One region of the Macrococcus psychrotolerans genome, then DNA from elsewhere that is predicted to be linked to it. Evidence: riboswitches for the same ligand, from Rfam matches in the RefSeq annotation. Region 1 holds a riboswitch; each other region holds the start of a gene.

Region 1 (8,152 bases):
AATCGGCAGTCTTCCTCAATATTTAAATGAAACAGGTGACTGTGAAGTGCGTGTGATTTTACCACTTTATCAAGACTTAAAATCTGAATATAAGGAACAGCTTAAAGAAGAAATGATTTTTCAGACACATGTAGGCTGGCGTTTTCAATATACACGCATTCTATCATTAAAATGGAATGGTATTATATATTATTTTGTTGATAATATGCAGTATTTCAGTCGTGATACACTGTACGGTTATGATGATGATGGAGAACGTTTTGTCTTCTTTTCAAATGCTGTAATAGAATTTATCTATAGAGGAGATTATAAACCGGACGTACTTCATGGACATGACTGGCAAGCGGGGGCGGCAGTTGCCTTTTGTAATATAAAGCAACCTGTTGCTGGAATGCGTACTGTATTCACAATCCACAATATCAAATATCAAGGAATGCTGATGTACGATGCGTTTGACAACCTTTTTAACCTCGAGCGCGTTCATTTCGCGGGTTTCGAGTGGAGAGGCATGCTGAATCTTATGAAAGCAGGTATCTTCCATGCTGATAAGATTACAACGGTATCTCCGAGCTATGCTGAAGAAATTAAGTCACCATACTACGGCGAAGGGCTTGAAGACTTATTGAATATGCGTGCACGTGATTTAACAGGTATTGTCAATGGGATAAATGTTAAAGATTATAACGCGCTTACTGATAAGAACATCGCCGTCAATTTCAAAAGTTCGATACTTAAGAAACGAGAGAACAAGACGATACTTCAGGAAACGTTCGATCTTCCGAATTCTGCTCATATACCGATGTACGCAATAATCACGAGGATGGTAGAACAAAAGGGTCTGCATCTTGTGATGCGTATTATGGAAGAATTTATCCAGAATGAGGTACAGCTCTTTATCATGGGAAATGGCGAAGTAGAGTTTGAAAACTACTTTAATTATCTTCAGGAGAAGTATCCAGATAAAGTACGCTTCTATAGAGGGTTCGATGAGCAGGTTTCAAGACAAATCTATGCAGCAAGCGATTTCTTTATCATGCCATCACTTTTTGAACCTTGTGGTCTGAGTCAACTGATCGCGCTGCAATATCGCTCAATTCCAATAGTTCGTGAAACAGGGGGACTGAAGGATACCGTCATTCCATTCAATGAAGTGTCGATGGAAGGTACTGGATTATCCTTTGCCAACTATAATGCACATGAATTATTAGATAGGCTTTATGCATCATTATTAATCTATCATGATGAAAATAAATACAAAGCTCTGATTAAGAACATCACAAAAGTGAATCATAGCTGGGATGCTTCAGCACGACAATACTTAGACATCTATTAAGGAGACTTCAATGAAAACATATACAAAATCAGAATTTCGTAAAGTATTAGAAACTAAGTTGATGAATAAACGTACTGCAACCTTGGAAGAGTCTACAGATAACGATATATTCTACGCAATATGCTCTATATTAAAAGATGAAATTAATCAGGCAGGAGTGGATACTAGACATCATAACATTGAAGCTAAAAGACGCCAGATTAACTATCTATCGATGGAATTTCTGATTGGAAGATTAATTGAAAGTAACCTATTGAATGCCGGACTATTAGATGTATGTAATGAAGTACTGACTGAGCTCGGTCGTGACCCTAAGAAAATTTATAGTGAAGAAAATGATGCTGGATTAGGAAATGGTGGTCTTGGTAGACTTGCTGCGTGTTTCTTAGATTCTATCGCCTCTTTAGGATATATGGGAAACGGTTTTGGTATACGTTATCGCTATGGGTTATTCGAACAGCGTATTGTTAACGGTACACAAATTGAATTGCCAGATAACTGGTTACAGGAAGTATACCCTTGGGAAACAAGAAGAATAGAGGAAGCAGTGCCTGTAAATTTTGGAGGTCAAGTCACTTCAGAAGTACTTGAAGATGGCAATCTTAAATTTACTTATAGTAACCAGGAGACAGTACTTGCAGTGCCATATGATGTAGGTGTTGTAGGATATGATAATGATAATGTCAATCAGCTGCGTCTTTGGAGTGCTGAACTACCACACGACACGATAGATCATGGAGATAACAAGAATCGACTTGAGCATATGCAAAGTGTAGAACGTATTTCAGGTTTCTTATACCCTGATGATTCAACTGAAGAAGGTAGATTCTTACGTCTCAAGCAACAGTATTTCTTAGTTTCATCTACGATTCAGACGCTGATCAATCAATTCAAAGAACGCTATCAGCTGCCTGTAACAGACTTCCATAAGTATCATTGTATTCAGATCAATGATACGCATCCTACATTCGGTATTCCAGAACTGATGCGTATTCTGATGGATGAAGAAGGGCTCGGATGGGATGACGCGTGGCACATTACTACGCACACATTTGCCTATACGAATCATACAATCATGCAGGAAGCGCTAGAGAAATGGCCAGTATATCAAGTTCAGAATGTTAACCCGCGTATCTTTATGATTATCAATGAAATCAATGAACGTTTCTGTAAGAGTGTATATGAAGCACATCCAGAAATGCGTGATAAGATTGGTGATCTTGCAGTCATCAGTAATAATGTGGTTCATATGAGCAAGCTTGCTATCGTCGGTTCTTTCAGTGTGAACGGTGTAGCTGCGCTCCACTCTGAAATTATTAAAGATTATACATTTAATGATTTCTATAAGCTGACGCCAGAGAAATTTAATAATAAGACGAACGGTATAACGCATAGAAGGTGGTTGATGACCTCTAACCCTGAGCTGTCAAACTTAATCAGTGATACTATCGGAAATAACTGGGTGAAACATCCTCAGGAATTAACGCAGTTGATGCATTATTATAATGACGATGCTTTCCTGGATCGATTAGCTGAAGTGAAGCTGCACAATAAAAAAGCACTTAAAGAGGTCATCTACAATAAGACAGGCATTGAAGTAGATGAACATTCTGTATTTGATGTGCAAGTGAAAAGATTACATGAGTATAAGCGACAATTATTGAATTTACTGCGTATTATCTACCTCTATAATGAAATTAAGCGTAAGCCGTCTATAAAAATACAACCGATAACATTTATCTTTGGTGCCAAAGCAGCACCGGGATACCATATTGCTAAAGAAGTGATCAAACTGATTCATGCTGTTGCAAATGTAGTTAATAATGATACAGATGTTGATAATAGAATTAAAGTTGTATTTCTAGAAAACTACAATGTGACATTAGCTGAAGATATTATGCCGGCAGCAGAAATATCAGAACAGATTTCAACTGCATCGATGGAAGCATCAGGGACAGGTAATATGAAGATGATGATGAATGGTGCGATTACACTTGGTACGATGGACGGTGCGAATGTTGAAATTGCTGAGCTTGTAGGTAAAGAGAATATCTTTATCTTTGGTTTAAGTTCTGAAGAAGTCATTAATTATCAGTTAAATGGTGGCTACCGAGCAGAGGACATCTATAAGACGGATTCACGTGTGAAAAATGCGATGGACGCGCTTATCAATGAACAGTTCGGCAGAAACTATGCATTTAATGACCTGTACTACCATGTACTGACAAACAATGATCCGTACTTCCTGCTTAAAGACTTTAACTCATATGTTGATATTCATTTGACTGCGATGGCAACATATCAGGATAAGAGGAAGTGGAATCAGATGAGCTTGACGAATATAATGAAGTCGGGTCAATTCTCTAGTGACCGAACGATACAGCAATATGCGACTGATATTTGGAAGTTGAATTAATTAAGGGCTGAGACGATAAAGTCTCAGTTTTTTTATGGAAATTTCGCCATCATCTGTTATACTAAATATATAACAGAAACTTTTTATTTTGTATTTTAAATTGTTCTATAATATGTATAACAAAAAGGGGTGTTGACAATATATATTGAATTAAATGAAGGGAGCACGACTCCTGTATATTTGCAGCTTGCGAATGCGATAATTGCGAATATAGCATCAGAAAATGCAGTGCCATATGATGCGTTACCTTCAAGCAGAAGTTTAGCTCGTGGATTACAAATTAACATGCATACTGTGAATAAAGCATACCATTACCTGGAAGATAAGGGGTTGATACTCGTTCAGCCTAAGTCAGGTGCGATCATTCATCCGGATGCATTGAAGGCTGCTACGAAAGCCGAACAGGAAGATTTGCTGGAACGATTAAAGCCGATAATCGATGAAGCGAAATGCAAGCAGGTCGATATATCAGACTTATTAAAAAAATTAGAGGAGCGTGAATAATATGGAAGCCGTTATTACAACTATTATCTTACTTTGTACAGGTCTACTCTTTTTACTGAATGCACGATATATCAGAAGAAATATTCTCTTTAGTGTGTATGTTCCGGACAGTAAGCGTAATGATAGTAAGGTGAGAAATATTGCGCAAACGTATAAACGAAATGTATTCATTATCAGTATATTATTTGCAGTTATTCATTTATTGTTGAGGACGATATTACAATCTGAATTGCAGTTTATCCTGTTTACGATACTTATATTCCTATTGATTATCGCAATGATCTGGATATATAGAAGTGCATTTAATCAGATGAGATCTTTAAAAGAAAAAGAAGACTGGATGGCAGACATTAAAATGTATAAAGCTGTAGATACAAGTTTAATGGATGAAGAAAATTCGACGACTTCATACTTCTATATGATACAATTCGTAATGCTCATGGCAGCGGTAATATATGTTGCAATGAACTATCATACAATACCTGACACAATTGCGACGCACTGGGGGCTTAATGGTGTACCGGATGATTGGAGTGATAAAAATATAATAACTGTATTCTTCCCTTCAGGCATAGCACTCTTTATGATATTTGTGTTATGGGGTTCAAGCAAAGGGTTATCACTTTACCAGTCAAATGTGAGTCCGGCAAACAAAGAAGCTTCGAAAAAGTATGCGACAGATACGAAGCGCAATAACGAGATGTTACTGCACGTCATATCATTTATTATGACAATTTTATTTATCTTCATTCTCGTAAGACCTGTTCTGTTCGGGAAAGAATATATGCCACCTTATATAATGGAAAGTATTATATTTATATCAATTGTCGTGGTGATATTTGGTATTATTCAGCAGATTAGCAATGATAAGAAGTATCGTGCCTCAGCCGCTTTAAATGATAAAGCACCGTATCATAATGAAAAAAATTACATATGGGGACTGTTTTATTATAATAAAGAAGATGATAACGTGTGGGTACCAAAATTATCTGAATTTGGGATGACACTCAATATGGCAAGACCAGCTGCATGGTTTATCGCATTTATGATTATTGTGTTTCCTATAATACCGATAGTGATTATGATTATAATGACTTGAGATAAATATTTAATATGATACGATTATACTATACTACAAATAAAAATAAAAAATGTCACTAGGGGTGCATTCGTGCTGAGAGGAGTAATCCGACCCTTTGAACCTGTTTGGTTTATACCAGCGTAGGGAAGTGCTTAATGCCTATACCTGCGTATAGGCATTTTTTATTGAGGAGGAATAACATGTTTACTGAGCGCATATTAAAGCGTGTCGAACCGATCTGGGCTTCTTATCTGGAACATCCTTTCGTTAAGGGGCTAGGTGATGGTTCGCTTGAGAAGGAAAAGTTTCAGTTCTGGTTAAAACAAGATTATGTTTATTTAATTGATTATGCTAAATTAATGGCGATCGGGAGTGCGAAGGCACCTGACCTGCGTGTGATGGGCATATTCTCTAAACTGCTGCATGGTACGTTGTTTATGGAGATGGATTTACATCGCAGCTATGCGAAACAGTTTGGCATTTCTGAAAGTGAATCAGAAGCAACTGAAGCGGCATCAGTGAATACAGCGTATACGAGCTATATGCTGAACCATGCACAGCGTGGTGGTGCCGAACATGTTACGGCGTGTCTGCTTGCGTGCGCATGGAGTTATAACTATATCGGGAATCATTTAGCGGAGCAGGACGGCGCATTAGATGATAATAATCCATATCGTGACTGGATTGAAACATATTCAGGGGAAGCATTTACGGAACTTATGAATGATGCAATTGCACTGATGGATGAGCTTGCTGAAGGTATGCCGGAGCGTGTACTTGCAGATTTAGAGGAGATTATTGTTAAAACAAGCTACTACGAGTATATGTTCTGGGAGATGTGTGAATTTAAAGCACATTGGGACATTCCAGTGAAGTAAGTTGTAATGTTAGAATAGTTAAAGTCAGAAGCTAAGCGGATGCTTAGCTTCTTCTTTATTATTTATTTAAAAAGAAAATTTCGAAAAGTGTGAAATGTATACGACAACAATCGATTATTTTTTGTTACTATAATAAGAACACATATATATATTATAAAAACAGGAAGGGATTGTTGATGTGGATATTTTGATTGGAACAGGTTTCTTACTCCTTGTCCTTGTGCTGTTTACGTTATTTACGTATAAAGCACCATCTGGTATGAAGGCGATGGGGGCATTAGCGAATGCCGCGATTGCAACATTTCTTGTCGAGGCGTTTCAGAAATACGTTGGTGGAAATATATTCGGAATAAAGTTTCTAGAAGAATTAGGAGATACAGCCGGAAGTCTCGGTGGTGTAGCAGCAGCTGGTTTAGTTGCTTTATCTATTGGTGTATCTCCCGTTTATGCACTCATTATAGCAGCAAGTTGTGGGGGCCTTGATTTATTACCCGGGTTCGTTGCAGGGTATGTCGTTGGTTATGTTATGAAATATGCTGAAAAATATGTGCCTGAAGGTGTTGATCTAATTGTAGGAATTATTATTATCGCGCCGCTTGCACGTATGCTTGCAATGCTTGTTACACCATTAGTAAATAATACGCTAATTAAAATTGGTGAAGTGATACAGCAATCTACAGATGCGAGTCCGCTGGTTATGGGATTTGTGCTTGGTGGTATTATTACGGTTGTAGGAACTGCACCACTGAGTTCGATGGCTCTAACAGCACTACTTGGTCTGACAGGGTTACCGATGGCGATTGCTGCAATGGTATCATTCAGTTCAGCGTTTATTAATTCAACGATGTTCTATAAATTAAAGTTAGGAGATCGTGCCTCTATCTTAGCTGTTGGCATCGAACCGTTATCACAGGCAGATATTATATCCTTAAATCCTGTACCGATCTATTCTTGTAACTTTATCGGTGGTGCACTTGCGGGTATGGTTATTGCACATTCTGGAATGATTAATGATGCACCTGGAACAGCGAGTCCTCTAGCTGGATTTTTAGTGATGTTCGGCTTTAACGAACCACTTCAGATTATTGGATGGGGTAGCGTTATTGCGGTAATCTGTCTAATTGTTGGGCTAGTAGGAAGCCGTATATTTAAATCTTATCCTCTGCGCAGGAAATCAGAATTTATATAATTGGTTTATACATCTAAAGTATGGCAGTATGACATTATCTTTTTATATATTATTAATGGTATAATAGCATAGAATTTTGAAATAAGGAGATAACATATGTTAAAAGAGATAAAAGAATGGATCATATCAATACTTGTTGCACTTGTCGTTTTCTATATCGTACATACATTTTTATTTGCAACGTATGCAGTCAATGGTGACTCTATGTTCCCGACGTTTAAGGATAAAGAGCGCGTGATTATCAATAAGATTGCGACAAAGACAGGTAGCATTGATCGTGGAGATATTATTGTCTTTCATACAGATACTAAAAATGACTATATAAAGCGATTGATTGGTAAGCCTGGCGATACGGTTGAATATAAGAATGATAAACTCTATATAAATGGACAGTATATTCAGGAAGATTATTTGAAAGAAAATCGCAAGAACAAGACGAATGAAAAGCTGACGGATGATTTTACTGTAGATATGTTAGTAAATGCGGACGGTAATAAGAAGATTCCTGAAGGTAAATACCTGGTATTAGGAGACAATCGGGAAGTCAGCCTTGATAGTAGAAGAGAATTAGGACTTATTGATAAAAGCGATGTCGTGGGTAAAGTAGCTCTGCGTATATGGCCATTTGATGCGTTTACGCGTTATTTTTTCGAAGACAACTTTGATAAAGTGAATAAATAAAAATGGTTGAGACGATTTTAGTCTCAACCATTTTTATTTACATATATTTATTAATCCTTAATAAATTATT
Region 2 (8,152 bases), 120 kb from region 1:
CTGTTGCACCAGAGGATTACAATGGCGCATTTATTAGTATGGGATTCACTGAAATTGCAAAAGAACTTGGTACGGCATTGATGAAGAATATGGTGGCGGTCGGTGCTACAGCGAATCTTATAGGCGCTGACCTAAAGCACTTCGAAGTTTTAGTGGATGACCTGTTTGCTAAAAAAGGTGAAAAGATCTGTACATTAAATAAAGAAGCGCTACACAAAGGTTATGCAGAAATTGAAAGTCATTCAGAACTTACTGTGGATTATAAATTAGAACCTTCAACCGAAGAAGGACATTTATTTATGATTGGTAATGAAGCAATTTCACTTGGCGCATTAGCAGGTGGAGCACGTTTTATGGCTGCATACCCAATTACACCAGCGAGTGAAATTATGGAATATATGATTGATAAATTACCACGCTTTGGTGGGACTGTAATTCAGACAGAAGATGAGATAGCTGCAGCAGTTATGGCAATAGGCGTAAACTATGCGGGCGTACGTGCATTTACTGCATCAAGTGGTCCAGGACTATCGTTAATGATGGAAGCGATTGGACTGAGTGGTATGACTGAACAGCCGTTAGTCATCGTAAATACGATGCGCGGAGGTCCATCTACAGGATTGCCAACGAAACAGGAGCAGTCAGACTTAATGCAGATGATCTACGGAACGCATGGCGAGATTCCAAAGATTGTCCTTGCACCAACAACTGCTGAAGATGCCTTCTACTTAACGAACGAGGCATTTAATCTAGCGGAAGTATATCAATGTCCGGTTATTATTTTAAGTGATTTACAGCTTTCTTTAGGGAAACAGACTGTTCCTGTACTTGATTATAATAAGATTAATATTGATCGTGGTTCACTTGTTACTGAAGTTGAACCAACGGAGGATAAAGCATACTTCAAACGCTATGCGGTAACAGATAATGGCATTTCACCACGTACGATTCCTGGTGTGAAAAACGGTATCCATCATGTTACAGGTGTTGAACATAACGAAGAAGGAAAGCCGAGCGAATCTCCCGTAAACCGTGCAAAGCAGATGGAAAAACGTATGCGTAAATTAGAACAGCTGAAGATTACTGAACCTGTTGTATACAATACGTATCATGAAGATGCAGATGTGTTAGTGATTGGTTATATTTCAACGTATGGAGCGATTGATGAAGCAATCCATCGTGTAGAAGGAAAGGTAAACCATCTGCATATGAAACAACTTCATCCGTTTCCGACAGAAGAGGTTCAGCAAGCGATAGATAAAGTGAAGAAAGTGATTGTTGTTGAACATAACTTTAACGGACAACTTGGACAGATTATCAAGATGAATACGAATCATCAAGGTAAGATGATTCAGATGAGTAAGTATGATGGTACACCTTACTTACCTCACGAAATTGAAGAGAAAATCAACGCAATATTAAAGGAGTTAATATAGATGGCAACATTTAAAGATTTCAGAAATAATGTGAAACCGAACTGGTGTCCTGGCTGTGGGGACTTCTCAGTACAAGCGGCGATACAAAAAGCATGTGCGAACATCGGCTTAGAACCAGAACAGCTCGCGTTAATAACAGGTATCGGCTGTTCTGGACGTCTGTCTGGATACGTAAATTCATATGGTGTGCATTCGATCCATGGTCGAGCATTACCGATGGCACAAGGTGTGAAGATGGCAAACCAGGAGCTTACAGTTATCGCTTCCGGTGGAGATGGTGATGGTTTTGCGATTGGTATGGGGCATACGATTCATGCGCTACGTAGAAATATTGATATCACGTATATTGTAATGGATAATCAAATTTATGGACTGACTAAAGGACAGACATCACCAAGTTCAGCACATGGATTTGTCACTAAGACAACGCCAAAAGGCTCGATTGAGAAGCATGTTTCTCCGCTTGAACTTGCACTTGCAAGTGGCGCAACTTTTGTCGCACAAAGCTTTTCTAGTGATATAAAAGATTTAACATCAATTATTGAAGCGGCAGTTAATCATAAAGGATTCTCATTCGTCAATGTATTTTCTCCGTGTGTCACATACAACAAAGTAAATACGTATGACTGGTTTAAAGAAAATTTGACGAAACTTGCTGATATTGAAGATTATGATCATACCAATAAACAGCTGGCGATCAATACAGTACACGAACAAGATGGGCTTGTTACAGGTATCGTGTATCAGGATACCGATGCACCGACGTACGAATCACAAATTGATGGCTACAGTGAGAACTTAACAAAAGCAGATCTAAATATTAAACAAGAGGAATTTGATGCTTTAATGGCTCAGTTCAAATAAAAACTAAGTATCTGTACCTTATTTATAATAAAGCTGTTATACTAAAACAGTACAAAATAATATAAATTTTTAAACACTAGGGGAGTTATTCTGAGATTGGATTCGTCCTAAACCCTTATATACCTGATCTGGATTATACCAGCGTAGGGAAGTGTCAACTGACACAACCTGCAATCAGGTTGTGTTTTTTTGGAGGCTAATATGAATAAAAAGTTATTGTTAAGTGCGAGTTGTGTCATTTTACTAGCAGGCTGTGGAGATCAGTCAGCCGATAAAGGTAAGGAAGATAAGAAAGAAAAAGTGACGATTATGCTGGACTGGACGCCGAATACAAATCATACAGGACTATATGTAGCACAAGAGAAAGGTTACTTTGACAAACAGGGTTTAGATGTTGAAATTAAGACACCTGGTGAAGTGAATGCCGATCAGCTTATCGCAGCAAACAAAAAAGATGTTCAGTTCGGAATTAGTGCACAGGAAACAGTGACGCAATCACGTTCTGAAGGCATTCCAGTGAAATCGATTGGAGCAATTATCCAGCATAATACGAGTGGATTTATGAGCTTGAAAGATAAGAATATTAAATCACCGAAAGATTATGCAGGGAAAACATACGGTGGATGGGGTGCACCGATTGAACAGCCAATGATTGATGCAGTTATGAAAAAAGACGGAGCATCAGTGAAAGACACTAAAATTATCAATATGGGAAATACTGATTTCTTTACTGCATCTAAGAAGAATATCGATTTCGCATGGGTTTATTATGGATGGACTGGAATCGAAGCAGAAACACGTAATATCGATGTAAATATGCAGTATTTAATTGATTACGATAAAAATCTGGATTATTACACACCTGTCGTTATTGCAAATGAAAAGTATTTAAAATCAAATGGTGAGACAGCTAAGAAATTTATGACCGCACTTAAAGAAGGTTATGAGTATTCAATTAAACATGACAAAGAGAGTGCAGATATTTTGATGAAGTCTGTTCCAGAACTTAAAAAACAAGAAAAGCTCGTATATGCATCACAAAAATATTTGTCACCTAAATATCAGGATGATGCGAAATACTGGGGCTATCAGGAAGAACGTATCTGGAAGAATTTTGGACAGTTTATGAAAGATAACAAAGTGATTACTAAAGACTTCATTGCTAAAGATGCATTTACAAATGAATATGTGGAGGGTAAATAATGGCAGATACAATAATGAGCATACAAATTATTCCGAAGACGCCAAATGGTGAAGATGTAATTCCATATGTTGATCGCGCAATTGAAGTGATTGAAGCATCAAACTTAAAGTACATCGTGAATCCGCTTGAAACATCAATTGAGGGGAACATGAATGAGTTGCTTAAGTTAATCGAATTAATGAATAAAGAGATGCGTGAAATGGGGTGTCCATCTATTATTTCACAAGTAAAGTTTTATCATGCCGAAGAAGTATCGATGGATGTGCTTGTACAGAAGTATAGATGATGAAATATGTTAAGTTTTTTCTATTTTTTATAGTACTACTTTATTTTTGGGAACTGCTCGTTCGGTTACTACAAGTTGATGCATATACGTTACCTGCGCCAAGCGTAATATTTATCAGCTTCTTTAATGACTTTAACACATATCATGTGCATTTATATCCGACTATATTACTCGTTATATTAGGCATTATTTGCTCGGTATTATGCGGTATTACTGTAGCCGTACTATTACGTTTAATCCCTGGGCTGCATGAGTATGTCTATCCATTGCTCATAATGAGTCAGAATGTACCCGTTATCGTCATTGCACCACTACTAGTCATTTGGTTCGGATTTGGAATATTGCCGAAACTTATCGTGATAACACTTGTGTGTTTCTTTCCGATAACTGTGAGCTTACTTGAAGGATTTAATGAGACAGATAAAGAATTAGAGAAATATATGAAGATGATGGGGGCAACGCGTCTTGAACGTTTCAAAAAGCTTGAATGGCCAAATAGTATGCCTTATTTCTTTAATGGATTAAAGATTGCTGGCACATACTCAGTAATGGGTGCAATCATTTCTGAATGGCTTGGCAGTGATAAAGGTTTAGGTAAATTTATGCTTATAGCTCAGCGTGCATTTCAAGTAGATCAGGTGTTTGTAGCAATTGTCTGGATCATTATCTTTGCTATGGTCATTTATCTTGTTATATATATTATTCAGCGTATTGTATTGAGGTGGCAACGATGATTCCTATTATTCAACTTAACGATATTATGCATCGTTACGATAAAGATATTGTAATTAATAATATTAACCTAGAACTGAATAAAGGTGAGATTGTTGCATTGATCGGCCCGAGTGGCAGCGGTAAGAGTACGATATTAAATATTATCGGCGGATTACTCATCCCTTCAAGTGGCGAGTGCTTATTGCAAGGGGAACGTATCAATGGGAAAACAGGACATGTGTCCTTTATGCCTCAGACACACTCACTGATGCCATGGCGTACAGTGATACAAAACATTAACCTCGCAACAGAGATCAGTGCGAATGATAGCGTGAATAAATCAGAACAATTGTTAGAAAGAGCAGGCTTCACTTCCATTAAAGATAGATACCCCAATGAGCTTTCTGGGGGAATGAAGCAGCGTGTTTCATTCCTACGTGCATTAAATACAGAACATCAATTACTGTTACTGGATGAACCATTTTCAGCATTGGATGAAATAACACGTAATGATATGCAGATCTGGTTGAGGTCTTTATTATTGGAGAGTGATAAAACGGTGCTGATGATTACACATAGTATTGATGAAGCAATTAAGATGAGTAACCGTATACTCGTTTTAAATCAGAAACCTGCTACGATAGTCAGATCGATAGATGTGAACCAGGATTTATCTGTTTCGCAAATCGCAGAATTAAAAGCACAAATTATTCAATTATTAAAATAACCGAATGTGAGATTGACTCACATTCGGTTATTAATATTAATGGTGATGCATTAATATTTTTTTCTGTCTTCATTTCTTTTCATCTTTCTTCTGACGGAATAGGATTGTAAGAAGCTAAAGACGGCAGGAAGCACTGATACTAATATAATTAATATTAATACGATTTCAAAGTTGTCTTTAACGATCTTTATATTCCCGAAGAAGTAACCTGCAAGTAGGCATATACCAACCCACAGAATTGCACCGATAATATTATACGTAATAAAGTAACCATACTTCATCTTACTGGCACCAGCTACAAACGGTATAAAAGTTCTGATAAAGGGCATAAAGCGGGCAATTGCAATTGTTTTACCGCCATGAGTATTAAAGAAATCCTCTGCTTTATCAAGGTGTTCCTTCTTAATGAATTTACCGAGTTTAGGATGATTATAGACACCAAGTCCAAGAAATTTACCGATGTGATAATTAACCGTGTCACCGATTACAGCTGCAGCAAACAACACGATAAATAATATCCAGATATTTAATGCGCCTTGAGGGGCGAGTGCACCAGCTGCAAAAAGCATTGAGTCTCCAGGTAAGAATGGCATGATCACAAGTCCTGTTTCTACGAAGACGATTGAAAATAAGATTGCATAAGTCAATGTTCCATATTCTTTAACGATATTCACTAGATGTTCGTCAATATGTAAAATAAAATCCATAAGTTGACTGATAAATGACATGGTTAAACCTCGTTTCTCCAAATAATTATTAATTATACTTTATTTTAAAAAAAGTTGCGATGGAATAGAGCATAAATTATACATTTCGGAAACCGATATGTATAATAGTATAAAATAAACAAAATGGGAGGGGTTCTATTGAAAGAGATATTAAAGTTTACAATACCATATCGCTTATGGATTGTTATAGCGCTCATACTAATGCTATTAGAACTAGCGGTTGAACTCAGTTTACCGATTATATTATCGCTCATTATTAATGAGGGATTAATCAAGCAGAATATGGATATTACGCTTCAATATTTAATCATACTGCTGATCATAAGTGTTGCTGCGTTTATCTGTGGTGTGATCAATTCATTTATTTCGAGTCATGTCTGTCATGGTTTCTCCTTTGACTTGAGAAACGCCTTGTTCAAGAAGGTGCAGCAGTTTTCACTTAAACACATAGAAAGCTTTAAGACATCCAGTATCATTACACGATTGACAAATGATGTGATTGCGTGTGAAATGGTACTTTTTATGAGTTTACGTATTATGTTGCGTGCACCACTTCTAGTGTTGGGTAGTATCATCATGAGCTTTATTGTTGCGCCGCACTTAGCACTCTATCTTTTAATTGGTGCTCCGATAATATTTGTGTTTCTGTATTATACTTCTAAGGCAGGTATGAATCTGTTTACACGTGTTCAGAAAAAACTTGATGGACTGAATCGTAATATCCAGCAGAATTTATCTTCTGTGCGTATGATACGTGCGAATATGAGTGCAGACTATGAATCTGAAAAATTCGAACATACCGCCTTAGATCTTAAAGAAGATACAACACGTGCACTAAAGTTGATGGAACGTATACTTCCATTTCTTTTGATCGTAATGAATATCGCATTATTGTTCGTAATTTATATTGGAGCGATAGATGTCACTAATAACGCACTGAATGTAGGTGCACTCGTAGCAGTCATTAACTATGCCCTCAGAATGCAAGGTGGGTTTTCAATGTTTGCATTTATCATCATTGCGTATTCAAGAGCAAAAGCAAGTGCAGAACGTATGTCTGAAATATTAACTACTGATGTAGATACATATCACGGAGGCACGGATATTGAAGTGAGTGGTGGCGCATCAATTGTATTTGATAATGTATCGTTTAAATATCCGTTAAGCCATCAAATGGTGCTTAAAGACATTTCTTTCAATATTGAAGCGGGGGAGAAATTCGTTATTATGGGTGCGACAGGATCTGGTAAAAGCGCTTTACTTAGTCTGCTCCCTAGAATGTATGAAGTGACACAAGGTAAGATTATGATCAATGGCATTGATATTAAAGAAATGGAGATTACAGATCTTAGGGATATGATTGGATATGTACCTCAGAGAAACATACTGTTTACAGGTAGCGTGTTTGATAATATCCTATTTGGAAATGCACATGCTGAATCTGAGGATGTAACAGAAGCAACGAAGATCGCACAAGTCCATACGAATATTCTGGATTTCGATGCACAGTACGACACCAAAGTCGGACAGCAAGGTGTGAATTTATCGGGTGGACAGAAACAACGACTCGCGATTGCCAGGGCGGTCATAAAGTCGCCGAACATCCTGATTTTAGATGACAGTACATCTGCGCTTGATATCCATACAGAGAATAATTTATTTGAAGAATTATCTAAGCTAAGTATGACGCGTATTATTGTGACACAGAAGATCCAGACAGCAATGACAGCTGACCATATCCTGTTATTAGATAAAGGAGAAATCGTTGGTTTCGGGGATCATCAGTCATTGATAGAAACATCAGAACTGTATCAAGCAATCTATCACTCGCAGGAAAGAGGTGATCTCCATGATTAAATCGATATTGGGTCATCCAGTAATTTTAACGCGTAAAGATATAAAAGAGAGCAAAAGTATTAAAACAGATCAAAGAGGCAATCCAATACCGAAATCACGCAATTGGAAATACGCTATCGGTGGCATCTGGTCCTTGATGGAAGGCAATAGGTTAAAGCTTACAGTTGTTATAGTGTCGGTGATTATTTCATCTTTATTAGGACTCGTAGGACCATATATGATTGGACAGATGATTGATAATAAAATACTGAAGAAAAATTTTGAAGGCATTGAAAATGATCTTCTGATTCTGTTCTTTATATTTATAGGTTTATCATTATTTTCATATGTTGCTGC
Region 3 (8,152 bases), 550 kb from region 1:
TGGATTTGTACTTCACAATAAGATAAGGAGGTTCATTGTTGGAACAGTTAAAGATTAAATCCCACAAATATCCACATCGACCTCACATCGAGGTAGAAGGTACCCTGATAAAAGAAACAGATGAATACTTTCTTGTCATCTGTGATGAAACGACAATACTCCGACACTTTATTAGAAATATTGATATTCCATTGCAATATGAAACGCTCCATTTTCTTTCAAAAATCCACGGATATTCTGTTTCTATCGCTTTAGATAAGACTTATCAGCCGGTCAAGATATTTTGTAACATTTCTTCTCCTTGTGAGCGCGATACAGATGGGAACATTGCTTATCTAGACTTAGATCTAGACTATGTGAAGACAGATAGTGACGAATGGATCCTTAGAAATAACGATATGTTCCTGGAAAATAGTGCAAAGTTCAACTATCCATTTCAACTCGCAAATTTCGCACTCGTTTCTTTACAAGAACTGAAAAATAATATTGAAGCAGATAAATTTCCTTTCAATGTACAAAATTTCAATGACTATATAAAATAAAGCACCACCCCGGTCTGGTGCGCTAACCCCATGATATGGGAGTAAAATAAAAACACTTTCGTTGAATTCATATTAAAATGAATTTATACGGAGGTGTTTTTTCTATGAAAAGAGTGGCATATTCAGTTGAAATAAAATATAAAGTAGTAGAAATGAAACTTAAAGGATATAGTACAAGAGAAATAATGGATGCTTTAAATATTAAAAATGAATCTCAAGTTAAAGTGTGGTGGAAATGGTATAGAAATGGGGAAACACATAGATTCAATCAACAAGTAGGTAAACAATATTCCTACGGAAAAGGAAATGAAGAATTGAGTACTGTTGAGACGCTAAAAATTGAATTAAAGCGCAAAGAAGTAGAAAATGAAATTTTAAAAAAGTACAAGGAATTGGAAAGGAAGTGGTCCCAGAGGTAGTTGTTGAATTAGTAAATGAATTGAAATCTAAATATACAGTGAAAGTCATTTTAGAAACTTTAGATATTCCAAAATCAAATTATTACAGATGGAAAAACAAAGATTTCAGTATATCTGAGGATGAACGAGAAATTATAGAACTATGTAAGAAACATCGTTTTACATATGGTTATAGAAAAATAACTGCCTTGTTAAATAGAAAAAATAATAAACCAATTAATCACAAAAAAGTACAAAGGATTATGCAAAAACATAATTTAAATTGTAAAGTACGAATGAAAAAATCGAAAAGACCAGGGAATGCATATTATAAAACACATAATCTATTAAATAGAAACTTCAAAGCAGAGAAACCTTTAGAAGTACTTTTAACAGATATCACTTATTTACCCTTCGGGAATACAATGTTGTATCTTTCATCTATCATGGATGCTTACAATGGTGAAATTGTGGCATATAAAATCGGTAATAAACAAAATCAAGAATTAGTAAATGAGACATTAAAACAACTTCAATTGGAACCAGGTACTATATTACATAGTGATCAAGGAAGTGTTTATACTTCTTATGAATACTATGCCCTATGTACAGAAAAAGGCATTACCAGAAGCATGTCCCGTAAGGGAACGCCAGCTGATAATGCCCCAATAGAATGTTTTCATGCCTCTCTAAAGTGTGAAACATTCTACTTAAACAGTGAGCTTAGAAGCTCTAATACCATTGTAATAGATATTGTCGAAAATTACATTGAAAACTATAATAAAGTTAGAATTCAACAAAAACTAGGCTACTTATCCCCTATAGAATATAGGAAATTAGCAGCCTAGAAAATAGTGTTTTTATTGAGCTCCCTTAGTAAGGGTGCAGTGCCCTGGTATAAGGGTGGTGCTTTTATATATGAATAAACTGCGCTCCGATTCACAGCAAATTCTAAGAGTAAATTTCACTACCTTGTGCTTTGAATTTATCAGCCATTTCCTGCATTCCTTTATCTTTACGTAAATCATGGGAAATACGCATCGAACAGAATTTAGGTCCGCACATACTACAGAAGTGTGCGACTTTCGCCGCTTCAGCAGGTAGTGTTTCATCATGATATTCCTTCGCACGTTCTGGATCTAGCGACAAATTAAACTGATCGATCCAGCGGAATTCAAAGCGTGCCTTACTGATAGCATTATCTCGTTCATCAGCACCTGGTAAGCCTTTCGCAAGATCCGCTGCATGTGCAGCAATCTTATATGTTACAACACCTGTTCTTACATCATCTTTATTCGGTAGTCCGAGATGTTCTTTCGGTGTAACATAGCATAGCATCGCTGTTCCGTATGAACCGATGTTTGCAGCGCCAATCGCTGATGTAATATGGTCATATGCAGGTGCAATATCTGTCGTCAATGGTCCTAACGTATAGAATGGTGCTTCATTACAATAGAAATCTGCAAGTTCCTGATTCTCTTTGATCTTATGAAGCGGCACATGTCCTGGTCCTTCTATCATCACTTGAACGTCATGTGCCCAGGCAATCTTCGTTAGTTCACCAAGCGTCTTCAGTTCCGCCAACTGACTTTCATCGTTCGCATCATAAATTGAACCTGGTCTTAAACCATCACCAAGTGATACTGCAATGTCATAAGTCTTTAAGATTTCACAAATTTCTTCAAAGTGTGTGTATAAGAAGCTTTCTTCATGATGAGCTAAACACCACTGTGCCATAATCGAACCTCCACGTGACACGATACCAGTCAGACGATTTACTGTCATCGGCACATACCTTAACAATACACCCGCATGAATTGTAAAGTAGTCTACGCCCTGTTCAGCTTGTTCAATCAACGTATCTCGATACACTTCCCACGTTAAATCTTCAGCAATGCCATCCACTTTTTCTAATGCTTGATAAATAGGTACTGTTCCAACAGGTACCGGTGAATTTCTCAGTAAATATTCACGTGTCGCATGAATATTCTTACCTGTAGATAAATCCATAATCGTATCGGCTCCCCAATGTGTCGCCCACACCATCTTTTCAATCTCATCTTCGATAGATGATGATACTGCAGAGTTTCCGATATTCGCATTAACCTTCACTTTAAAGTTCTTACCAATAATCATCGGTTCAGATTCTGGATGATTAATATTGTTCGGAATAATTGCTCGCCCTCTTGCAATCTCACTACGTACAAATTCAGGATCGACGTTCTCACGAATCGCGACAAATTTCATCTCTTTCGTAATGATTCCTTGCTTTGCATAATGCATCTGTGTCACGTTTTTGTCATCACGCGCACGTTTTGGATCATACTTAAATGGCGTCTCTACAAACTTATTATGCGTGATATCTTTAAAACCATTATCAACCGCAAGTACTCTGCGTCCTGTATATTGTTCTACATCGTCACGGCTATCAATCCATCGTTCACGTAATTTAGGGATACCGCGCTCAACATCAATATTATATGCATCATCGTGATATACACCACCCGTATCGTAGACAACAACTGGTGCATTGGAAGTAGTGCCTTGATCTGTCACAGTATCCGTTAATGTAATTTCACGGAAAGGTACTTTAATATCCGTATCCTCGCCCTTACCCGCTCTAAAGATTCTCTTACTTGCTGGAAATGACTTCTTCAAATTTACCATACAAAAAAACCTCCTAGTTAGATTCATTACTAGGAGGTGAAGTTTCACGACAAAAAAATATCATAAGTATACACGCTCGCTTCCCTACGCTGGTATTAACCAAACAGGTTCAAAGAGTCAAGGATATTCCTTTCTCAGCTCATAAGAGCTCCCCTAGCAATCGTCTTATTAAGTTGTACACATAAACAATATCACTGATTTGTTCATGTTGCAAATATTAATTAAACCAGCTACGCACGAGCTTCTCTACTTCTTTCGTTTCATCGATCAATGATTTCATCATATCGATATCAGCTTTATCACCAAGAAGATCTTCAACGGCTTTTGTATCCAATACACGTTTCACTGCATCTGCAATGAAAGGCTCTTCTGTATGTGTAGCTTGCGCGTTGCTTGTCTGTTCATTGCTTTCAGTATGCACATCTTCTGCAAATTTCGATTCTAATTGCTTAGGGTTATTAAATGCCTCAATAACCTCCATCAGTGCAATACGCAGATCATTATATTCTTTGATATTCTTAAGATCATTCAAACGTTGTTTCACTTGTTCATTCTGCTTTAAATATTTCACTGATTGAACGGCACCAAAACCAACTGCACCGACAACGATTCCACGTTTAATCCATTTGTTCATCGTAATTCCTCCATTAAGTCAATTACCTTTATTATACGTTAAGTCGCTGAATTATACATCTTTTGTGCATGTTCAAAATAATATAGAGAGGGCTATGCCCTCTCTATCTACAATATCAGCAAATATGGATGCTCGATAAATGTTTTAATACGACTCAAGAATTCCGCTCCATCTGCACCATCTATAACTTGATGATCAATAGTGAGACTCAGAGGTAACATCTTTTTCTCATACGGTTTGCCGTCTTTTAATGCTACTTCACTTTGTAATGAACCAACCCCTAGTATCCCAACTTCCGGTGCGTTAAGTACCGGTGTAAAGTATTCTATACCGCCTGCACCGATATTTGTGATGGTAAATGTTCCATCCTTCATTGCACCTTGAGACAACTCTCCATTTCTCGCCGCAGCAGATAAAGTTTCGATGGCACTTGAAATTTCACCTATAGATTTACTTTCAGCGTTATGGATCACTGGAACCATCAGTCCATCTTCCAGACTTGTTGCAATTCCAATATTCACATCTTTATGATGGTATAACTTCTCATCACTGTAAGTTGCATTCATTCTTGCATCATCTTTAAGTACTAATGCAACGGCTTTTGTAATCAGTGCGGTAACTGTTACTTTAATATCTAATTCATTGTTGCTAACCTCTTTTTTTAACTTCTTATTAAATTTCAGCAACGCATCTGCTTCTACTTTTTGGTGCAACGTTAATTGTGCGGTTGACTGTAAACTATGCATCATGTTGTCAGCAATCGCACGTCTCATATTCGATAATGGCTTGCCTTCTGCCGTTACTTGAGTAGCTTCAGTAGACTCAGTCGTCGAACTTACTTTTACGTGATCAATTGCTTTTTCTATATCTCTCTTTGTGATTCTGCCATTACCGCCAGTCCCTGTAACCTCTTCAATTGAGATGTCATTGCTTTCAGCTATTCTACGGGCAAGTGGGGTAATAAAGATTCGGTTGCTTTCAGAGTTACTTTGTGATGTAGGAGTGTCCTCATCGCGTGCTTTCTTATTCAATTCATCCTCATGACTTCTATTAAAGCTAGGAGATTTCTCGGCCGCATCCTTTATTGCGGCTCTTTCATTCGTTTCTTCACCTGATTCACTTATCGCTTCATCATCAGTCGATTGATTTGAACGTTCAGGAGACTGGTTATCCTCTAATGAGTCTCCAACCAATCCCATCTGTTCTCCAACTTTAGCTCTGCCTCCAGCTTCCACTGTAATTTCTGTTAAAATCCCATCTTCAGGTGCTTCAACATCTAAAGTTAGTTTTTCAGAAGCAATCATACAGACCGCTTCTCCTTTTTTCACTTCATCTCCGACTGATTTGTACCACTCATCTATAGTACCTTCTGTCATTGTCATTCCTAATTTCGGCATATTTATTCTTGAACTCATGAATCACACCTCACTTTCTTAAGTCTTGAATTATTTCATCTGCTTCTTCTAGAACACGTTCTTTACTTGGAATATATAGTTTCTCTAAATTTGATGCAAATGGCACTGGTGTCGCAGGTGCAGTAATTACTTTGACAGGTCCGTCTAAATAATCAAAAGCTTTATCGCCGACGACAGCTGAAATACTGTGCCCTGTACTACTCTGAGGATTTGCTTCATCAATCACGATAAGGCGGTTCGTTTTCTTCACGGAGTTAAGTACTGTTTCTTGATCCCATGGAGAAACAGTAACTAAATCAATAACTTCGACTGAAATATCTGCAGCTTCCAGTTCATCTGCAACTTCTAGAGCAATTTGGACCATCTTACCGATTGCAACAATCGACAAGTCTTCTCCTTCTCTAATAATCTTCGCTTTACCAATTTCCACTGTATAATATTCTTCAGGCACATCACCTTTCATGCCATATAAAGTTTTATCTTCAGAAAATACGACGAGGTTATCATCTTCTACTGCAGCTAAAAGTAAGCCTTTCGCATCATAAGGATTTGATGGCACCACAACTTTTATTCCAGGTATCGCACCAAACATTCCGTATAATGATTGACTGTGCTGAGCAGCAGCAGAAGCGCCTGCACCATGAACGGTTCTCAAAGTCATCGGAATCTTAGCTTTGCCACCAAACATATAACGCATCTTTGACCCTTGGTTCAGAAGTGCATCTAACGCATATCCGATAAAATCATTAAACATCAGTTCAACAATCGGTCTCAGCCCTGTAGCTGCTGCACCAACTCCTGCACCCACATAGTTCTGTTCTGCAATTGGTGTATCAATAACCCTCTCACGTCCATACTTACCGACAATACCTTTCGTTAAACCGAATACACCTCCCCAAGCTTCATCGCCTTCAAGATGTTCAATCGTATTCCCACCGGCAACGTCTTCACCTAACAGAATGACTGTATCATCTTTCTCCATCGCTTGATCAATAGCTTCAGTTACTGCAGCCATATAAGTAATTTCTCTACTCATTATTATTCCTCCTTAATCTGCATAAACATCTTCAAGTAAAGATGCTTCATCTGGTAATGGACTATTTTCTGCAAATTCAACCGCTTCTTTTATTAACGCTTTTGCTTCGTCTTCAATTTTTTTGGCTTCCTCTTCAGTAAACCACTGCGCTTCAAGTGCCTTATCTTTAAAAATCGTAATCGGATCTACTTCACGTAATTCATCTTTATCCGATTTATAACTTTGGTTATCTCCTTCAAAATGTCCATAATTTCTATATGTTTTACATTCAATCAATGTTGGGCCTTCACCTGCTTTTGCTCTTTTCACCGCTTCTATCATTTTTTCATTGACAGCAGTTACATCTTTACCATCCACTAGATGACCCGGCATATTATATGCTGACGCTCTTTCCGCAATTGTTTCTGAAGCAGAAGCATAACTATGAGGGGTTGCTTCGCCAAATCCATTATTTTCACAGATAAAGATAACAGGTAAGTTTAAAATCGATGCGAAGTTAAGCCCTTCATGGAAAGTACCTTCGTTAGATGCACCATCTCCAAAGAAACATACTGCAACAGCATCTTGCTTTAACGTTTTTATCGATAATGCTGCACCATTTGCTAATGGGAATCCTGCACCTACAATACCATTTGCACCAAGTATTCCTTTTTCAACTTCAGCAATATGCATAGACCCCCCTTTCCCTTTGTTCAGGCCATCTTTGCGTCCAAATATTTCCGCCATCATTCCGAGAATATCACAGTCTTTTGCAATCGCATGACCATGTCCTCTGTGTGTACTCGTGATGTAGTCATCATCCGTTAATTCTGCACAAGCGCCTACTGCTACTGCTTCTTCACCGGCATACAAGTGAACAAATCCAGGGATTTCCCCTGTTAAGAATATTCTATGCACTTCATCCTCAAATTCACGGATTTCATTCATTTTACGATAAACCCATAATGCTTTTTCTTTTTCCATAATTAACTCCTCCTACTTAAGGTTTATGAATTGCTAAATCAAAATAATCTAGACTCGCTTCTCCAATAGATTCTGAAACTGTTGGATGTGCAAATATTTGATCTTTCATTTCAAATACCGTACCTTCTGATTCTTTCACTGCGAGTATGGTACTGATTAATTCGGTCGCATGCGGACCACAGATGACAGCTCCTAGAATTTCTCCATACTTTTGCTCACTGATAATCTTTACAAAGCCCTGCGTATCGCCATAAGCCATTGCTTTACCATTTCCTGAGAGATCATATTGATAAACATGTGCATCAAAGCCTTGGTTAAGTGCTGTTTCTAAATCCATACCAAATGAAGCTATTTCTGGTGTCGTATAGACACATCGCGGTACTGCGTTACTATCACCAGATTTAAATGGTTCTTTACAGATATGGGCTGCTGCAATGGTACCTTCATGGCTAGCTACATGTGCTAACTGCAATCCTGGTACGATATCTCCAATTGCA
Region 4 (8,152 bases), 950 kb from region 1:
GTTGCTACTTGTTATTCCACCAATTGCTACAATTGGAATGTCTTCATCATGGAGACGCATCTTACGTATCAGTTCAATACCACCGGGCTTTTTCGCATCACTCTTACTACTTGTTTCATATACAGGACCGACACCTATATAGTCCACATGTGTTAAATCTGACTGATCATACTCTTCAAAATTACCGACAGACAATCCTATGATTTTTCCGTGGAAGTCATCGATGATATTTTCTATCTTTTCATCACCCTGTCCAAGATGAATACCGTCTGCATCAATTGCTTTAGCAAGTGCAACATCGTCATTGACGATAAATGGAACTTTATAGTCTTTACATAGCTTAAATAAACGTTCAGCAAGTAGTTGTTTCTCTTGCCCCATCTTTGCTTTCGGACCTTTCTCTCTAAACTGAAACATTGTAATTCCTGCTTCAAGCGCTTCCTTTAGCACACGTTCTAAGTCACCGTCAGGAACGTCAGAAGTCCCTGCAATGAAATATACATGAAGCATCTCTCTTTTAAACATAAGCTACACTTCTTTCACACGTGATTCCTTTGCTATATCATCTTGTTGAATTAAATAGAGCTGATCTATTAAATTCACAGCAAAATGTCCTGGCAAGGTCCCATTAGCACTGTGCTCAGCACGTTCTGCCGCAATCGTATAAGTCGCAATTGCTTCTGTTAATAATGCTAATGAAGGTTTAGTTTCATTATATATGAAACTTGCAACAACTGCTCCTAATAAACATCCTCCTCCTGTGACTTTCGTCAGGAGCGGTGTCCCATTTTCCACTAAAGCGATTTGTCCATCCTGACAGATTGCATCAACCGCACCGGTTACGATAATCGCAGTATTGAACTTATCATATGCTCTTCGCGCAACGCTTTCAGTCGATAGCGATTGATCTGCATCTGTCCCTTTCATTGCGGCATCTTCTGTTAATGCTGCAAGCTCTGACGCATTCCCACGAATGACACTAATATGATGCTCGTTCAGCAATTTTAAGCAGAAGTCTTTACGAAACTTAGATGCACCACAAGCGACAGGATCAAGTACGATAGGTACATGATGTTTATTTGCAAATGCAGCCGCTTGTAACATGTTTTCCTTATCCCCTTCTTCAATTGACCCTATATTGATCAGTAACGCACCAGCATACGCTAAAAACTCATCCATTTCTTGACGTTCTGTCGCCATCGCAGGGCTTGCACCAAGTGCGAGCAGACCGTTCGCTGTAAAGTTTTTGACGACATCATTCGTAATACAGATGATCAACGGGTTGTCTTTACGAAGTTGAGTGAGTTTTGTCATTATTCAACCTCCTGAAACTTAAAGTGATTTACTGGGCCCTGGCCATGACCAATTCCAGGAGTGTACTTAATGGCCATATCCATATAGCGCTTCGCTAATCGCACAGCATCTTCTATACTCTTCCCTTTGGCAAGTTCTGCTGTGATGACAGCTGAATAAGTACAGCCCGTGCCATGTGTGTGCTTCGTATTATAACGTTCTCCAGGCAAAGTAATTAATCCCGTCTTTGTGAAGAGATAGTCTGTCGCATCTCCCTTTAAGTGTCCACCTTTGATAAGTACGCTTCGAGAACCAATTTCATCGATAAATATTTTTCCTGCACGTGAGATATCTTCTTCTGATTCCACCTTCATTTCAACAATTTTCTCTAGTTCAGGTATATTTGGTGTCACCACTGTCGCAATATCCAGTAATTTTGTACGCACAGCATTTTGACCATTTTCATCAAGCAACAAATCTCCACTTTTAGCCACCATCACAGGATCGATGACATACGGGATGTTATAACGTTCTATATACGGCCTCACCACGTCCATCACTGCACTTGTTGCTAACATCCCTGTCTTTACTGCATCCGGAACAATGTCTGAATATACACTTTCAAGTTGTTTCTGTATAATGTCCACAGGCTGGTTAAAGACATCCTGCACGCCTAATGTATTCTGTGCAACAAGACTTGTTACTACACTCATCCCGTATACGCCGCGTGACTGAAAGACTTTCAAGTCTACTGTCGTCCCAGCACCTCCTGTAGGATCGGTTCCGGCAATCGATAATGCTGTTTTCATCAATAGCCCTCCCATGTTTCAATGTTATAGGACATATTAAAGAAGCGCTTCTCATGAATACAGCTTTCAACAAAGTTCTTTCTTAATATATTTAGTTCTTCATCAGAAGCTGTTTCACTGAACTCATCTACCCAGCGATCTAAATGACCGATAAGCTCATCCATATTTGTACAATAAAAGTCGACCCAAGGTTTTAGCGGATTACCTTCCAGGTCATTACGTTCAGCAATCTTTAGTGCCAGCTGCTGATAGACATATGGACAAGGTGCCATCGCACATATCGTAAAGCTCGCATCACTATAGCGGTAGGCATTGTAATACATATGCTTAATATAATGATCACTTGATGGATACCATTCTCCTTCTTCAATCACTGTCTTATAATCAACACCTGCATAGTCTGCTAATGTATAGTGCGCATCCACTTCACCATTCATAACAAAATCGATTTGGCCGAGTAAGAACTGAATTCCTTCTCTATCATTAAGTTTCGGAATAAGTAGGCTATATATCTTTGCAAACTCGTTTAAATATAAACTATCTGCCTTTAAGTAATGTTTTACTGCTTCTTTCTTTAGATCCCCATGAATAATACCTTGAATAAAAGGATCATTATAAATCGATTCAATAATCGGTTCTACTTCTTTTTTCAACTGTCTCGTAAACACGTTATCCCTCCTAAAAATAAAAACCTATCTCCTGATAGGAAATAGGTTAAATACACATAACGGGTACTTAGCACGACTTTCCTACGCCGGCATTATCCGGATCAGGTAAAGGGTTCGGCAAAAGCCGTCTCAGCGCAAGGCACCCCTAGTGTGTATATTAATATTAGTGTAACGAAGTTAATGGATTAATGCAAAAAAAGAACTTTAAAGTGAATACACCTTAGAGTTCTAATATCGTTACTATAAACGTGCCCCACATACTGGCCATGGCTGCGCACCGCGCATATTGTATAAAATTTGAGCACGTTTCGTTTGCTCTGCTGCAGAAGCTTGGTGTGGATAACCACTTCCACCGACACCACGCCATGTCTGTAAATTGAACTGATACATTCCATAGTAGCCATTTCCTGTATTAATTGATGGATTGCCACCAGATTCACATCTTGCTAATGCTGCCCAGTTTAATCCGTTGTTCACACGAACAGCCGGTGCTTGTGTCCTTGTCGTAGTCACACGCTTTGTCGTCGATGCCTTATAAACAGTCTGTCTTACTGGTGCTTGGTATGCTGACTTAGCAACAGCACGTTTAACTGGTGCTTGATATGCTGTTCTTGTAACGGGTGCAGCTGCTACAGCCGGTCCATTAACCTTCAATGTACGTCCAGCAATAATTAAATCTGAATGCAAACCATTCCATGCTTTAAGCTGCGCAACAGATACACCGTAACGTGATGCAACCTTGCCCAAAGTATCTCCAGGAACGATGCGGTAATATGAACCTGTAGTTACAGGTGCTGTGTATGCAGATTTATATGTTGATTTATAAGTATTTCGTTTTGTTGTATTCTCATTAATATTTAATACTTGATTCACATGAATTAAGTTAGATCTCAATCCATTCTCATGCTTTAATGCTTGAACTGACGTCCCATAGATTTGAGAGATTTTCCATAAAGAATCCCCACTTTTTACTCTATATTGTGCTGCATCCGCTTGAGTCGCTGCAAATGTTCCACCTACTGCAAATACTGTCGTTACCGCTAAAAGTTTTTTCATCTGGAAAAGTCCTCCTAAAGATTATCTACAATTTTTAATACGTTAACTACATTAAAATTTCATATTTCATAGGTTGCAACAATATAAAAGATTAAGTGTTATGTTAAATTTCTGACTAATTAATACGCCGTTGACCACTGAGAAGCTCCAGCAGTTTGATATAATATTCTTGCACGTTTCCATTGTTCTTCAACTGAAGCATTTGCAGGATTTCCTGTTCCACCTACAGATGCCCATGTTGATGGTGAAAATTGGAATAATCCGTAATATCCAGATGCATTAACAGCATTAGGGTTGCCACCTGATTCACGTTGTGCGATAACGCGTAAATGTGCATCCATTGATGAGTTTCCAGCAGGAGCTGCTTGCTGGACTGGCTTTTGTGCTGCTTGTTGGACCGGTGCTTGCTCTACTGGCTTTTGTGCTACTTGTTGGACCGGTGCTTGTTGCACTGGCTTTTGTGCCACTGGTTGCGCTACTTGCTCTTGTGCTACTTGTTGGACTGGTTGCTCTACTGGTTGTTGTGCTGCCGGTTTAGCTGTTTGCTCTGGGGCTTTGACTACCGGTGCTTGATACGCCACTGGTTGTTGTACAGTTACTGGTGCTTGCTGAGCAGCTGTTTGCGTAACGATTTGTCTTTTTTCCTCTTTATCAACAACAATCAGTTTACCTACTTTAAGATTTTTATTTGTTTCAATATTGTTCCATCTCTTTAAATCTGCAACTTTAGTATCAAACTTTTTAGCGATCTTCTCTAAAGTGTCTCCTTTTTGGACTTCATATTTACCTTTAACTAATACTTCTAATTTTTGATTCGGTAAGATGATATCTGATTCTATTTTGTTAATTTTTTTAATTCTTTCAACTGTAGTGTCATATTTATCTGCGATTGACCAAAGTGACTCCCCATAAGTTACTGTATGTTCTTTTGCATCTGCCTGTGCTGAAATTCCTGTAGCTAAAATTGCCATTCCTGTAAGTGCAGTAATTTTTTTCATTGTGAGTGTTGCCTCCGATAATTTTCTTAATTTATATTAATAATTATATTTGTCTTTTATTGAATGATATAAATTTAACACGTATTGATATTTCTTTGGTTACAGGAAGATGATTTATAATTACAAATATATTACAAAAGCATATCAATTTAACATCGAACCCCCCAGTAGCGTTCAGCACAGCGCTACTGGGGGGTATGGGGTGTATTTGAATGAGGGTTAAATGTGAGTAATGAAATGGTGTTAAAATGGTGTACTGGAGTCTGTCACATCTGATACAGATGTATTTTCTGTTTGATTGCCGTCTTCTTGAAGCTCTTCTTCACTTTCAGCTGACACATCTTTTTGATCTTCATTGTTTGTTGCAACTTTAATAATCTCATCTGCCTGAGCAGCATACTCACTCGGTGTCTTTTCTTCTCCACGTTCTATACCAAAAAGTTTACTATTCCATCGTTCTTCTGCAGTAGACTGAATAAGCTGCTCTGTACCTTTCACAATAAGATTCTGAGCTACTTTATCTTTAATTTCATCCGGTAAGCTGTTCCATACAGCATCCGACCTTGATTCATTCTTCTCAGCTTTATTTGCTCCGATATTTGGTAGAAACTTAATATTTTCAACTAAAATTTCAGTAGAATAATGCGTCTTTCCTTCTTTCTCGTAACGATTGCTATGGAATTGACCTGTTATACAAACAAAACTTCCTTTACTACAATATCTTCCTATATTTACAGCGGTCTTGTTAAATGCTTTGCACATCAAAAAATCCGTCGAACGCTCACCATTTTTAGAAACTCCTCGATCAACTGCTAAAGAAAAAGTAGCGATAGTCGTATTATTTGCTACTTGTCGTAACGATGGATCCTTTACTAAGCGTCCAGCTACAATCGCTTTGTTTATCACATCTTCACCTCCTTTCCCATAAACTATAGAGCAAAAATTAAACTTTGAAAAACTGCAGTAATTTAAAAATTGTATAGAAATCTATATAATTTTTTAAAAACTGAGCAAATATATTAAAAAACATCTTAAAATTAACTTAATTTTTTAAATATTGTAATTTGAAAAATTTATTCAAAGAATTATAATAGATAATGGAGGGATATACATGAAAACGTTCAAAGCAATTAGATTTCAGCTCGTTGAAGATGAAGCGATTAAGGAATACACGTTGTATGATGGGGTAATAATAAACAAAGAAAATAGCGGGACAGGTTGGCTACTTGAAATATTGATCGATGAAATTCATCTGGAGACGATGGAAACCTATATGCACAACGAAACTATTCTTGATACACGTATAGTTATTACCCGTGCCTCCAATGACCCTGCAATGTTTGAATCTACAATTAAGGACATTCAGAAGTTGAATGATAAGATTTCTGTAATCTTCGAATGCCATATTTACACGTTGAGACAGACATATGCAGAAAAGCTATTAGAGCAATTGGTAAACGAAGGTTTATCTGGCCAGGCTCTAATTAAAGCATTTAATAGAAAGATGCAGTCAAAACCAAAATTAAAAGATGAAAATGAATAATAAATAAACACCCGAACGATACAGAAATACCATCGCTCGGGTGTTTTTATTTTACTGTTCTAACTAACCTACTTGTCGATAATCGCAAAGCTTATTTCACAGCTACAAGCGAGCTTATCTCCGACTTTCGCCGTAGCGGTACCTTTACCAATAGGACCTTTAACACGTGTCATCTCAACGGATAACGTTAACGTATCTCCAGGCGTGACTTGAGATTTAAAACGACACTTATCAATCCCTGTAAACATTGCAAGTTTTCCTTGATTCTCTTCTAGTTTCAACATTGCAACTGCACCGACTTGTGCCAGTGCTTCTACTATAAGAACACCGGGCATTACTGCGTATTCAGGAAAATGTCCTTGAAAGAAAGGTTCATTACCGCTTACTTGTTTAATTCCCGTACAACGTTTACCCTCTTCCAGTTCGGTAATACGATCGATTAATAAAAATGGATAACGATGTGGAATAATCTTCTTAATTTCATCAAAAGACAATAAAGTTTCCATTAGCTGTCACTCCCAGTAAGTTCTTTAAGATGTTGCCATGTAGAAGGTTTAAATATATCAATCGGTGAGTGGAGAATGCCATATCCAATCATCATTCCAACTATAAATAGTACAATCATTAATGCAAATATAATGGATAGTGTAATATAAATTGGAACAGTACGGCGAAGAACTTCTGTTTCTCCGATTTTACTGACCTTTTGTTTATAAATAGGCTGTTTAAACTTCATAATGCATACGCTCCTAGGCTTTGATTAATTGTTTTGTATCACCTGTGCGTTCAATTTCTGCGCCAAGATTGCGAAGCTTCTTATGGAAATCAACATAGCCTCGGTCCAGGTGATGCAGTGCAGTTACTTTAGTATAGCCTTTTGCAATAAGACCTGCAAGAACAAGTGCGGCGCCACTTCGTAAATCCGTAGCAGCAACATCGGCTCCTTGTAATTTACTATTGCTAATATAAGCAATTCGCTTATCCACTTTAATTTGAGCATTCATTTTCTGGAACTCTGTCGCATGCATAAAGCGATTTTCAAACACAGTCTCGTTAACACTACTATTACCTTCTAGTGATAACATGAGCGCCATCATCTGAGCCTGCATATCCGTGGGAAAGCCAGGGTGCGGCATTGTCTTGATATCAATTGCTTTAAGATTCTGTTCTACAGACAGATGAATTCCTCTCGTATCAATCTCAATATGGCATCCAGCTTCTTTCAGCTTTGCAATAAGTGCATGCATATGCTCATATATTGCACCCTCAACATACACATCACCACGTGTGATTGCTGCAGCTACTAGGAAAGTTCCCGCCTCAATGCGGTCAGGAATAATCTCATGCTTCGCTCCCGTCAATGTCTCTACACCATATACGGTAATCGTATCTGTACCAGCACCTTGAACGTTAGCACCCATCTGATTTAAATAGTTTGCGAGATCTACAATCTCTGGTTCACGCGCGACATTACCAATAACAGTCTTTCCTTCTGCTAAAACAGCAGCCATTAAGATATTTTGCGTCGCTCCGACACTCGGAAAATCCAGGTAAATATCGGCACCTTTCAGTCTGTCTTTAACAGTACCAACTAAATAACCATTTTTCTGCTCAATAATTGCTCCTAATGCTTCTAACCCTTTAAGATGTAACTCAATAGGTCTTGAACCAATCGCACATCCTCCAGGCATCGCAACTTCCGCATACCCAAACCTTGCAAGCAATGGTCCAAGTACAAGTACACTGGCACGCATCTTACTTACAAATTCATATGCAGCTTGTGTT

What was found. A riboswitch is a leader RNA that binds a small molecule or an ion and turns the genes downstream of it on or off. The one in region 1 is predicted to bind thiamine pyrophosphate.
Region 2: it holds a riboswitch for thiamine pyrophosphate, as region 1 does, so the genes downstream of both, QA539_RS04885 (ABC transporter substrate-binding protein) here and tenA (thiaminase II) in region 1, are expected to answer to the same signal.
Region 3: it holds a riboswitch for thiamine pyrophosphate, as region 1 does, so the genes downstream of both, thiC (phosphomethylpyrimidine synthase ThiC) here and tenA (thiaminase II) in region 1, are expected to answer to the same signal.
Region 4: it holds a riboswitch for thiamine pyrophosphate, as region 1 does, so the genes downstream of both, tenA (thiaminase II) here and tenA (thiaminase II) in region 1, are expected to answer to the same signal.

What each region holds. Positions count from the first base shown of each region.
Region 1 covers NZ_CP124591.1:855,643-863,794, forward strand. The annotation lists gene QA539_RS04350 (glycogen synthase) at 1-1,333, shown strand, start outside; gene QA539_RS04355 (glycogen/starch/alpha-glucan phosphorylase) at 1,344-3,749, shown strand; gene QA539_RS04360 (GntR family transcriptional regulator) at 3,882-4,253, shown strand; gene QA539_RS04365 (DUF1648 domain-containing protein) at 4,255-5,352, shown strand; TPP riboswitch at 5,403-5,498, shown strand; gene tenA (thiaminase II) at 5,535-6,212, shown strand; gene QA539_RS04375 (PTS sugar transporter subunit IIC) at 6,391-7,401, shown strand; gene lepB (signal peptidase I) at 7,498-8,082, shown strand.
Region 2 covers NZ_CP124591.1:971,920-980,071, forward strand. The annotation lists gene QA539_RS04875 (2-oxoacid:acceptor oxidoreductase subunit alpha) at 1-1,436, shown strand, start outside; gene QA539_RS04880 (2-oxoacid:ferredoxin oxidoreductase subunit beta) at 1,437-2,300, shown strand; TPP riboswitch at 2,369-2,467, shown strand; gene QA539_RS04885 (ABC transporter substrate-binding protein) at 2,502-3,503, shown strand; gene QA539_RS04890 (thiamine-binding protein) at 3,503-3,790, shown strand; gene QA539_RS04895 (ABC transporter permease) at 3,790-4,524, shown strand; gene QA539_RS04900 (ABC transporter ATP-binding protein) at 4,521-5,231, shown strand; gene QA539_RS04905 (DedA family protein) at 5,282-5,959, opposite strand; gene QA539_RS04910 (ABC transporter ATP-binding protein) at 6,098-7,816, shown strand; gene QA539_RS04915 (ABC transporter ATP-binding protein) at 7,809-8,152, shown strand, end outside.
Region 3 covers NZ_CP124591.1:303,991-312,142, reverse strand. The annotation lists gene QA539_RS01635 (DUF402 domain-containing protein) at 39-542, shown strand; one part of gene QA539_RS01630 (IS3 family transposase) at 647-917, shown strand; one part of gene QA539_RS01630 (IS3 family transposase) at 917-1,788, shown strand; gene thiC (phosphomethylpyrimidine synthase ThiC) at 1,892-3,607, opposite strand; TPP riboswitch at 3,672-3,772, opposite strand; gene QA539_RS01620 (hypothetical protein) at 3,825-4,241, opposite strand; gene QA539_RS01615 (dihydrolipoamide acetyltransferase family protein) at 4,349-5,656, opposite strand; gene QA539_RS01610 (alpha-ketoacid dehydrogenase subunit beta) at 5,667-6,698, opposite strand; gene QA539_RS01605 (thiamine pyrophosphate-dependent dehydrogenase E1 component subunit alpha) at 6,705-7,655, opposite strand; gene lpdA (dihydrolipoyl dehydrogenase) at 7,672-8,152, opposite strand, start outside.
Region 4 covers NZ_CP124591.1:1,800,971-1,809,122, forward strand. The annotation lists gene thiE (thiamine phosphate synthase) at 1-525, opposite strand, end outside; gene thiM (hydroxyethylthiazole kinase) at 529-1,314, opposite strand; gene thiD (bifunctional hydroxymethylpyrimidine kinase/phosphomethylpyrimidine kinase) at 1,314-2,102, opposite strand; gene tenA (thiaminase II) at 2,102-2,770, opposite strand; TPP riboswitch at 2,832-2,927, opposite strand; gene QA539_RS09430 (LysM peptidoglycan-binding domain-containing protein) at 3,011-3,826, opposite strand; gene QA539_RS09435 (LysM peptidoglycan-binding domain-containing protein) at 3,946-4,824, opposite strand; gene QA539_RS09440 (single-stranded DNA-binding protein) at 5,068-5,730, opposite strand; gene QA539_RS09445 (YwpF-like family protein) at 5,936-6,367, shown strand; gene fabZ (3-hydroxyacyl-ACP dehydratase FabZ) at 6,436-6,873, opposite strand; gene QA539_RS09455 (DNA-directed RNA polymerase subunit beta) at 6,873-7,103, opposite strand; gene murA (UDP-N-acetylglucosamine 1-carboxyvinyltransferase) at 7,117-8,152, opposite strand, start outside.